DNA from 3 places in the Streptomyces avidinii genome. Region 2 is predicted to be linked to each of the others. Evidence: riboswitches for the same ligand, from Rfam matches in the RefSeq annotation. Region 2 holds a riboswitch; each other region holds the start of a gene.

Region 1 (3,264 bases), 2.2 Mb from region 2:
CCCAGCGCTCCGGCCAGTTCAGCTCGACGTCGTAGTGGTCCGGGTGCAGGACACCGCGGGCGGTGCGGGTCTGCTCCCAGGCCGGCAGCGGGCCGCTGCGCTCGGCGAGGTCGCACGAGGCCTCGTAGGCGGCCAGCATGATGCGCTCGGAGAGCTTGGTGGACAGGGCCTTCGCCTCGGGGGAGTCGAAGGGCAGCTTCAGCTTGAAGAAGACGTCCTGGAGGCCCATCGCGCCCAGGCCCACCGGGCGCCAGCGGGCGTTGGAGCGGCCGGCCTGCTCGGTCGGGTAGAAGTTGATGTCCACCACGCGGTCGAGGAAGGTGACGGCGGTACGGACGGTCTCGTCGATCCGCTCCCAGTCGATCTCGCCGTCCACGACGAAGGCACCCAGGTTGACCGAGCCGAGGTTGCAGACGGCGGTCTCGCCGTCGTTGGTGACCTCGATGATCTCGGTGCACAGGTTCGAGGAGTGCACGACGGTGCCCGGCTCGGCGGTCTGGTTCGCCGTGCGGTTGGAAGCGTCCTTGAAGGTCATCCAGCCCTGGCCGGTCTGCGCGAGGGTGCGCATCATCCGGCCGTACAGGTCGCGGGCGGGCATGGTCTTGCGGGCCAGGCCGTCCGCCTCGGCCTTGCGGTAGGCGGCGTCGAAGTCGTCGCCCCACAGGTCGACCAGCTCGGGCACGTCGGCCGGGGAGAACAGCGACCACTCGGCGTCGGCGTTCACGCGGCGCATGAACTCGTCCGGCACCCAGTGGGCGAGGTTCAGGTTGTGCGTACGGCGCTGGTCCTCACCGGTGTTGTCGCGGAGCTCCAGGAACTCCTCGATGTCCGCGTGCCAGGTCTCCAGGTAGACGGCGGCGGCGCCCTTGCGGCGGCCGCCCTGGTTCACGGCGGCGACGGAGGCGTCGAGGGTCTTCAGGAACGGCACGATGCCGTTGGAGTGGCCGTTGGTGCCGCGGATCAGCGAACCGCGGGCGCGGATGCGGGAGTACGACAGGCCGATGCCGCCGGCGTGCTTGGAGAGCCGGGCCACCTGGTGGTAGCGGTCGTAGATCGAGTCGAGCTCGTCCAGCGGGGAGTCCAGCAGGTAGCAGGAGGACATCTGCGGGTGCCGGGTGCCGGAGTTGAAGAGCGTGGGGGAGGACGGCAGGTAGTCCAGGCGGCTCATCAGCCGGTACAGCGAGGCCACTTCCTCCACGGCCTGCACGCTGTCGTCCGCCGCGAGGCCGCAGGCCACGCGCAGCATGAAGTACTGCGGGGTCTCGATGACCTGACGGGTGATCGGGTGGCGCAGCAGGTAGCGGCTGTGCAGGGTGCGCAGACCGAAGAAGCCGAAGCGGTCGTCGGCGCCCTCGGCGAGGGTGAGCTCGACGAGCGAGTCCAGGCGGCTCGCGTGGGTGCGCACGAACTCGGCCGTGCGGTCGGCGATGAGGCCCTCGCGGTGGCCGACCTCGACGGAGGCCGAGAAGGAGGTGGAGCCCTGGCCCGCGGCCTCGTCCCGGACGGCCAGCGTCAGCAGGCGGGCGGCGAGCCGGGAGTAGGCCGGGTCCTCGGAGATCAGACCGGCGGCGGCCTCCGTGGCCAGCCCGCGCAGTTCGGCATCGTCGGCGGCGGAGCTGCGGCCGCGCAGGGCGGAGGCCGCGACCCGGCCGGGGTCGGTGTCGGGGAGGTCCGCCGTCAGTTCGGTGAGGGTACGCAGCAGCGTGGCCCCCGGGCCCTCGGTGTTGTCGCCAGAAGTGGACTCGGCGCGCGGTGCGGAAGGCGCGATGGTCACGGCGGGAGCTCTCCCTCGCTCGGCCCGGTCATCGGCGGAGCGGGGCGCGAGCGGGCGCATGCGGGCGCGACAGGAACGCGTACCCCGCATGGCGTCCACCGGCCCAACCGCGAGGCCCGGACGTGTCGGCACCCGGTTCGGTCGAGCCGGGCGCGCTGACGGCAGGTCATCGGACTTGGTGTCCGGATGCCGGACACTTCATACCGTTGCGGGACAGTTCCGGATTCTCACCGGATTCCCCTGCGGCGACAGCAGGCATGAGCATACATGTGGGGGCGGCCCGATGCGGCAACCCCCACATGTAGTGTCGGCGTGGCTACAGCTTGAGCCGATACGTGAGGAGTGTCAGGCCTTCGATCGGCGCCCAGTCCCGCTCCGGCGTGCGTACGAAGCCCAGGCGCGTGTAGATCCGGTGGGCGCCGGCCATGCTGCGCTGGGTGGAGAGCACGATGCCCGTGACCCCCTCGACGGCCCGCGCCCGTTCGATGCACGCCCGCACCAGAGCCTCGCCGGCGCCCTGGCCGCGCGCCGCGTGGGCCACCGCGAGCATCCGGAACTCCGCCTCGTCGGGGGCGGCGATGTCGGCGAGCGGGCTGCCGGGCGCGGCGAAGGTCACCCCGCCCAGCACCCGCCCGTCCCGCTCGGCGACGAGCACCTCGGCCGAGGCCGCCCGGCCGGCCACGTCGCGCAGCACGTGTAGGTATGCGTCGTCCTCGTTGAAGTCCAGATGCCCGTCGGCGAGGTAGGCCTGCGCCGTGATCTCGCCCAGCTCCGCGTAGTCGGCGGGCACCACCGTTCTGATCACCATGTCCATGCGGTCGAGTGTGCAGGACGGGTGCCGGCGGGCGGCGCCGTCGCCGGAGACGGCTGAACAGCGCGAAGGCCCCGCCGGAAGCAACCGGCGGGGCCTTCGGCGCGCGGGGCGGCTCAGCAGCAGCGGAAGCCCTCGCGGGGGTCCGCCTCGCGCGCGTCCGTACGGGCGCGTTCGAAGGCGCGGCGGGTGAGGACCTCCGCGTCCGGGTCGTGGGAGCGGGCGTGGGCCACGTACCGGTCGTACGCGGCCTCGCCCGAGAACTCCCGTACGTAGAACCGGGCCCTGGCCAGCGCGCTCCGTACGGTGCTCACGCCACCGGCTCCTTGACGTGTCCGCCGCCCGCGTCCGGGCCCGCCGCGGCGAGCTCCGCCCGCTCGTCCGCGGTGGCGATCAGACCGGCCGGGGCGACGATCTTCGACTCGGTCCACGGGACCTCGGAGAGGGTCGCCGACTCCGGGTTGCGGACGGCCTTCAGGCAGGTCCGGGCCGCGTCCGCGAGGACCACGATGATCAGGACGGCGAAGAAGGCGCACAGCACGCCGTCGACCGTGGCATTGGTGACCACGGTGTGCATGTCGTCCATGTTCTTGGCCGGCGCCAGCACCTTGTCGGCGTCGATTCCGGCCTGGTACTTGTCGCGCTGGGCGAAGAAGCCGACCTTCACGTCCTCGGAGAA
Region 2 (3,264 bases):
GCCGAGTCCGGAACCTCCGTGCTCCTCGCGCACGTAGACCCCGCCGAGGCCGAGGGCGGCGGCCCGCCGGATCACGTCGACCGGGAAGTGCTTGTCCCGGTCCCAGGCGACCGCGTGCGGTGCGAGGTGTTCCTGGGCGAAGTCGAGGGTGACCTCGGCGAGGGCGAGCTGGTCCTCGGTGAGGGTGGTCACGGCGCTCATCCCATCGTCGGGATGGTGAAGCTCGCGCCCTCCTTGGCCCCGGAGGGCCAGCGCGAGGTGACGGTCTTGGTGCGGGTGCAGAAGCGGATGGAGTCGGGGCCGTGCTGGTTCAGGTCCCCGAAGCCGGACCGCTTCCAGCCGCCGAAGGTGTGGTAGGCGACGGGCACGGGGATCGGCACGTTGACGCCGACCATGCCGGCACCCACCCGGCGGGTGAAGTCGCGCGCGGTGTCCCCGTCACGGGTGAAGACGGCCGCACCGTTGCCGTACGGGTGCTCGGTGGGCAGCCGCAGGGCCTCCTCGTAGTCGGCGGCCCTGACGACGGACAGCACCGGGCCGAAGATCTCCTCCCGGTAGATCCGCATCTGCGGGGTCACCCGGTCGAAGAGGGTGGCTCCGGCGAAGTAGCCGTTCTCGTGCCCGGGCAGGGTGAACCCGCGTCCGTCGACGACGAGTTCGGCGCCCTCGGTGGCTCCGATGCCGACATAGCGGTTCACGCGGTCGAGCGCGTCCCGGCTGACCAGCGGCCCGAAGTCGGCCTCGGGGTCGTCGGAGCGCCCCACGCGAAGGGTGGCGATCCGCTCGGTCAATTTGGCCACCAGGGCGTTCGCGGTCTCCTCACCGACGGGGACGGCGACGGCAATGGCCATGCAGCGCTCGCCCGCCGAGCCGTAGCCGGCGCCGATGAGCGCCTCCACGGCCTGGTCGAGGTCGGCGTCGGGCATCACGATCATGTGGTTCTTGGCGCCGCCGAAGCACTGGGCGCGCTTGCCGTGGGCGGCTGCGGTGGCGTAGATGTGCGCGGCGACCGGGGTGGATCCGACGAAGCCGATGGCCGGCACGCGCGGGTCCTCGAGGAGGGTGTCGACGGCCTCCTTGCCGCCGTTGACCACGTTGAGCACACCCGGCGGCAGGCCCGCCTCCAGGAACAGTTCGGCGAGGCGCAGCGGTACGGACGGGTCGCGCTCGGAGGGCTTCAGGACGAAGGAGTTGCCGCAGGCCAGTGCGGGTGCGGCCTGCCAAAGGGGGATCATCGCGGGGAAGTTGAAAGGGGTGATCCCGGCGACCACGCCCAGCGGTGAGCGCAGCGAGTGCACGTCGATCCCGGTGCCCGCGTTGTCGGTGAACTCGCCCTTCAGCAGGTGCGGGACACCGGCGGCGAACTCCACTACCTCCAGGCCGCGTTGCAGATCGCCGTGCGCGTCGGCGATGGTCTTGCCGTGCTCGGAGGACAACAGCCGGGCCAGCGCGTCGCGTTCGCCCTCGACGAGCCGGAGGAAGCGCAGCATGACGCGGGCGCGCCGCTGCGGGTTCCACCGGCCCCATTCCTGCTGGGCCTCCTCGGCGTCGGCGATCGCCGCCTCGGTGTCGGCACGGCCCGCCAGGGGGACCCGGGCCTGGACCGTACCGGTGTTGGGGTCGTACACGTCGGTGAAGAGCCCGGACGTGCCGGTGGTGTGCTTTCCGCCGATGAAGTGGGTGAGTTCGCGGACCATCGAAGCCTGCTCTCGTCAGGTGAGATCCGAGGAAGGCGCGGCGCAGGGGCGGTGCGGCACCGATCGGGGTGCGCACCGCGGGCTGGGGCCGCGGGACAGGGGAGGGCCGGGGCGCCCTCGTCGAGTCACGAACGCGGGGACAGGGCCTCGCCGTTCGGGTACTCCGCCGGATCACCTGGGCCGTGGTCACGTACCGGTGCCATGCGTGTCTGCTCCATCCTCGTGGACAACACGGAACATCCCACGGCCGGTATCCTGACTCCCGGATCATCGCGCGCTCTCCGGCCTTCCCGACGGATGGATTCCGTCAGTGGCCTGTACTGCTGAAGAGCACACTTCCCGGTCACAGTGGCGGGACCGCGCCGGATTCACACCGGCTTCCCTGCACCGCGGGCTTGCCACGAAGATATAGTTGGACGTCCTAGTAAGTCCACCCCCGGCCGCGGCGCGGACGTGTGAAAAGCCCCCGGACCAGGGCCTACAGTCAAGGAATGCGCATCGTTTCGCTGCTGCCCGCGGCCACCGACATCGTGGCCGAGCTCGGCCTGGCCGCCGACCTGGTGGGCCGTACGCACGAGTGCGACTGGCCCCCGGAGCACGTGGCCGGCGTGCCCGTGGTGACCTCCGCCGAGTTCTCAACGGACACCCTGAGCAGCCGGGAGATCTCCGACGCGGTCGGCGGCGCCGCGCACAGCGGCTCCTCGCTCTACACCCTCGACACCGACGCCCTCGGCGCCCTGGCCCCCGAAGTGGTCCTGACCCAGGACCTGTGCGACGTCTGCGCCGTCTCCTACGAGGGAGTCAGCCGGGCGGTGCGCGTCCTGGACGGCGGGCCCCGCGTGCTCAGCCTGGAGCCGCGCACCCTGGGCGACGTACTGGACTGCCTGGTCACGGTGGGCGAGCTGCTCGGCGTACGGGATCACGCGCTTGCCCGCCGGGAGGCGCTCGCCGCACGGCTGGATACCGTACGGACCCTCACCGCGGGGCGGCCGCGGCCCCGTGTGGTGGCGATCGAATGGCTGGATCCGCTCTGGCCGGCCGGGCACTGGGTGCCGGAGCAGATCACGTGCGCGGGCGGAGAGGCGCTGATCGCCGCCCCGGGCGAGCACACCCGGCCGATGGACTGGGAGGCGGTCCGGGCCGCCCGCCCGGACGTGCTCCTGGTCATGCCGTGCGGGTTCGCCCCGGAACGCACCCTGCGCGAGCGGGAACTGCTGACGTCCCTGCCCGGGTGGGAGGACCTGCCGGCGGTGCGGTCCGGTGAGGTGTGGGTGCTGGACGGACCCGCCTACTTCAACCGGCCGGGCCCCCGCGTCGTGCGCGGCGCGGAGGTCCTGGCCCACGTCCTGCACGGGGTCCGGGCCGGCGAGGCGGTGACGACGGCGGAAGCCCTTCGCCTCGGATGAGGAGAGGAGCCCGCGGTGAACCGTGTCATCGGGCACGTCGTCGGGCGCGTCGTCGATCGCGTCACTGTGCGCGGTCGGCGACCTGGTACGGGACGAAGGTGCTGGTGTTCTCGTCCACGGCCAGCGGCCGTCCGAGCGGCGGGACGGCCCGCTGGGGGCAG
Region 3 (3,264 bases), 450 kb from region 2:
CATCCACAGGAAGAACGGCCCGCCGACGAGTGCGGTGACCACGCCGACGGGTATCTCGGCGGGCGCGGCCGCGGTACGGGCCACCAGGTCGGCCAGGACCAGGAACACCGCCCCGCCCAGCGCGGCCACCGGCAGCAGCGCCCGGTGCCCGGCGCCGACGACCATGCGGGCGGCGTGCGGAACCATCAGCCCGACGAAGCCGATCGCCCCGCTGTAGGCGACGAGCACGCCGATGACGAGTGAGGTGAGGACGAAGGCGGCGGCGCGGAAGCGCCCGGTGTCCAGGCCGAGGGTACGAGCTCCCTCCTCTCCGGCCAGCAGCAGGTCGAGCGGCCGGGCGAGGGCGAGGAGCAGTCCGGTGCCGAGGAGCAGCGCGAGGGCGGGCAGGGTCAGTTCGTCCCAGCGGGCCCCGCCGAGGCCGCCGAGGGTCCAGAAGAGGACGGAGCGGATCTGGTCGGGGTGCGCGGAGAGCACGAGGACGAGGCTGGTGAGGGCGGACAGGATGTACTGCACGGCGACGCCGGCGAGGGTGAGCCGTCCGGTGGTCATGGTTCCGCCGCGCCGGGCCATCGCGTAGACGGCGACGAGCGCGGCCATGGACCCGGCGAAGGCGGCGAGCGGCAGGCCCATGCCGAACGCGAAGGCCCCCGTACCGAAGACGATCACGAGGACGGCGCCGGCCGAGGCCCCGGAGGACGCGCCGAGCAGGAAGGGGTCGGCGAGCTCGTTGCGTACGAGGGCCTGCAGCACGGTGCCCGCGACCGCGAGCCCGGCGCCGACGACGGCCCCGAGGAGGACGCGCGGCAGCCGGACGTCCCAGATGATGGCGGCGAAGGCGCCGGTGCGCCGCTCCCCCGACAGGCCGCCGAGGACGATGTCGAACACGCGCTCGGGGGCGATCCGGACCGCCCCCAGCGCGAGGCCGGCCACCGCGGAGACGACGAGCGCGGCGGCCAGGACGAGGAGGACTGCGACGGTGCGCAGCCTCACGGGGCGGTGGGGTGGAGCTGCGCGCCGAGGGACTCGACGGCGTCGGCGACGCGCACGCCGAGGACGGCCGAGGAGAGCGGCAGCACCACGAAGCGCCGGTTCTTGACGGCGGGAACCTCGGCGAGGGCCGGGTCGTTCAGCAGTCGCTGCTTCTTGGCCTCGACGGTGGTGCCGCCGTAGTCGTAGATGAGGACGACCTCGGGCCGGCGCTCGATGACCTGCTCCCACGACACGTCGCCGAAGGTGTCCTTGAGGTCGGCGAAGACGTTCGTGCCGCCGGAGAGCGAGACGATCTCGTTGCCGATGCCGTTGCCGCCGGAGGTCGCGGCGGAGGCCTCGCCGGAGTCGTAGACGAAGACGGACGGCCGGGGCCGGTCCTTGACCCGGGCGGTCACGGCGTCGATGCGGCGCTGCTCCTCCTCGACGAGCTTCGCGCCGCGCTCGGGCACCCCGAAGGTGCGGGCCACCTCGGTGATCTCGGTCTTCAGCTGGTCGAGGCCGACTTTGCCCTCGGTGCAGTACTCCACGTTGAGCCGGGAGTTGATGCCGGAGGTGGCGAGTCCCTCGCGGTCGCGGCCCTGTCCCTTGTCGAAGGCGCTGGCGTACCCGCCGTAGACGAAGTCGGGGTCGGCGCCGAGCAGGATCTCCTTGGAGGGGTACTCCTTGGCCAGCACCTTGATCTTGTCGTAGGCGGGCCGGTACACCGGGAGCACCGCGTCGTCGAGGTAGGCGGACCCGGCGATCCGGTCGCCCAGCCCGAGGGCGAGCAGCAGCTCGGTGGCGTGCTGGTTCATGGTGACCGCGCGCTGCGGCGGGGCCTGGTAGGTGCTGCTCACACCGCAGTTGGTGAGGGTGTACGGAAACCCGGGCGCGGCGGCGGGGTTCCCCGCGGCCCTGTCCTCCCCCACCCCGGGGGAACCGGCGCACGCGGCCAGGGGTATCAGGAGTGCGACGGGTATGAGCGCGCGCAGGGCGGCGGCGCGGGAACGCGACAGCATGACGAGGCCTCTCCGGGGGATCCGCGTCCCCTGGTACGTGAAACTGCGAGGGAGGCGGTGCGTCAGTGTCTGACTCCCGGTCTCCCTCGCGGGAAGGACCGGTCACAGTGGCGGGACCGCACCGGAATCGCACCGGTTTCCTGTCCTGCACCGCCTGGGTAACGCGCCCAGTCTGCCAGAAGCCACCAGGCCACCGGGTCCGGGTGGTCCGGTGGTGGACGCAGCGAAGCCCGGACGGGAGAAGTCGCCCGTCCGGGCTTCATGGGTATGGCTGCTGACACGTTGCAGGGGCGGCAGGACTCGAACCTGCGACCATCGGTTTTGGAGACCGGTGCTCTGGCCAACTGAGCTACGCCCCTTCGGTGGATCAACCATGGCACGGCCGGCTCCGGAGCTCCACTGATTAACTGTCACCGCCGGAACCGCGCGGCGAGACGGAAACCTGCTGGTCACCGGTCGAGCCCATCGGGGATGCTGCACGCATGGTGGGACGAGACTCCGCGATCCGGATCGTCGAAGAAGAACTGGACCGCGACTACCGGAGGGAACTGGCGATCGGGCTGGACCCGATACGTACGGCCATCGTGCAGGCACGGCGGCACGAGCTGGTGTGGATCGTCTCCTGGACCTCCGAGGAGTACATCCGCACCCGGAAACCGAGTTCCGCACTGGTCGGAAACGGACCGTACCTGGTTGACCGGGTCGACGGCGGTCTGCACCAGATCAGCGTCGTCTCGGCTCTGACCGGGGTGTGGGAGCGGGACTACCGAGTCCGTATCAGAGGCGAGACCGAACGGACTGCGGTGGACGATCTCCACGACGAGGTCGGGGCGGTGACGTCCGCCGGCGGAAGGCTCTGCGCCTTGCGCATGCTGCGCCGGAAACTACCTGTGCTGACCCCCGCCCAGGCCATCGAGTACGTGACGGCCCTGACGGAGGGCGACGCTCCGGCGCACCTCGTGGAGGTCGCCGTCCGAGAGCTTGTCCCGCCGACCGAACGCTTCGTGCATACGATCCGCGCGCCTGGGAACCAGCGAGCCCACTGAGTCCGGTACAGATCGAGAACGCCCCCTTCCCCGCCGACGAGGCGTGATGCGAGGTGTGAAGGTGGTGATCGTCTCGGGGTTGGGCAGGGGCCAATGGTTGGGGACGTCGAGGTGGATCTGATCCGGCTGGCCGACGGGGCGGGCCCGACAACGCGGCGAGGTGCGGTGCCGGGCACCGCGGGCCCGGCAGGATCCGGAAGAGACGGCCTGGCCGCCGGCCGGGGAGTCCG

The links. A riboswitch is a leader RNA that binds a small molecule or an ion and turns the genes downstream of it on or off. The one in region 2 is predicted to bind cobalamin.
Region 1: linked by a shared signal. The riboswitch ahead of OG373_RS14385 (ribonucleoside-diphosphate reductase subunit alpha) and the one ahead of OG373_RS05305 (CoA-acylating methylmalonate-semialdehyde dehydrogenase) in region 2 are both predicted to bind cobalamin.
Region 3: linked by a shared signal. The riboswitch ahead of OG373_RS03325 (ABC transporter substrate-binding protein) and the one ahead of OG373_RS05305 (CoA-acylating methylmalonate-semialdehyde dehydrogenase) in region 2 are both predicted to bind cobalamin.

What each region holds. Positions count from the first base shown of each region.
Region 1 is NZ_CP108863.1:3,324,924-3,328,187, reverse strand. Features, by position in the region: gene OG373_RS14385 (ribonucleoside-diphosphate reductase subunit alpha) at 1-1,774, opposite strand, end outside; cobalamin riboswitch at 1,917-2,046, opposite strand; gene OG373_RS14380 (GNAT family N-acetyltransferase) at 2,091-2,588, opposite strand; gene OG373_RS14375 (CstA-like transporter-associated (seleno)protein) at 2,702-2,899, opposite strand; gene OG373_RS14370 (carbon starvation CstA family protein) at 2,896-3,264, opposite strand, start outside.
Region 2 is NZ_CP108863.1:1,159,173-1,162,436, forward strand. Features, by position in the region: partial or broken gene OG373_RS05300 (acyl-CoA dehydrogenase family protein) at 1-201, opposite strand, end outside; gene OG373_RS05305 (CoA-acylating methylmalonate-semialdehyde dehydrogenase) at 198-1,697, opposite strand; cobalamin riboswitch at 1,925-2,115, opposite strand; gene OG373_RS05310 (cobalamin-binding protein) at 2,189-3,103, shown strand; gene OG373_RS05315 (short-chain fatty acyl-CoA regulator family protein) at 3,165-3,264, opposite strand, start outside.
Region 3 is NZ_CP108863.1:709,369-712,632, forward strand. Features, by position in the region: gene OG373_RS03320 (FecCD family ABC transporter permease) at 1-990, opposite strand, end outside; gene OG373_RS03325 (ABC transporter substrate-binding protein) at 987-1,985, opposite strand; cobalamin riboswitch at 2,031-2,170, opposite strand; tRNA gene OG373_RS03330 (tRNA-Trp) at 2,274-2,347, opposite strand; gene OG373_RS03335 (YrhB domain-containing protein) at 2,471-3,034, shown strand; gene OG373_RS03340 (DUF5959 family protein) at 3,195-3,264, shown strand, end outside.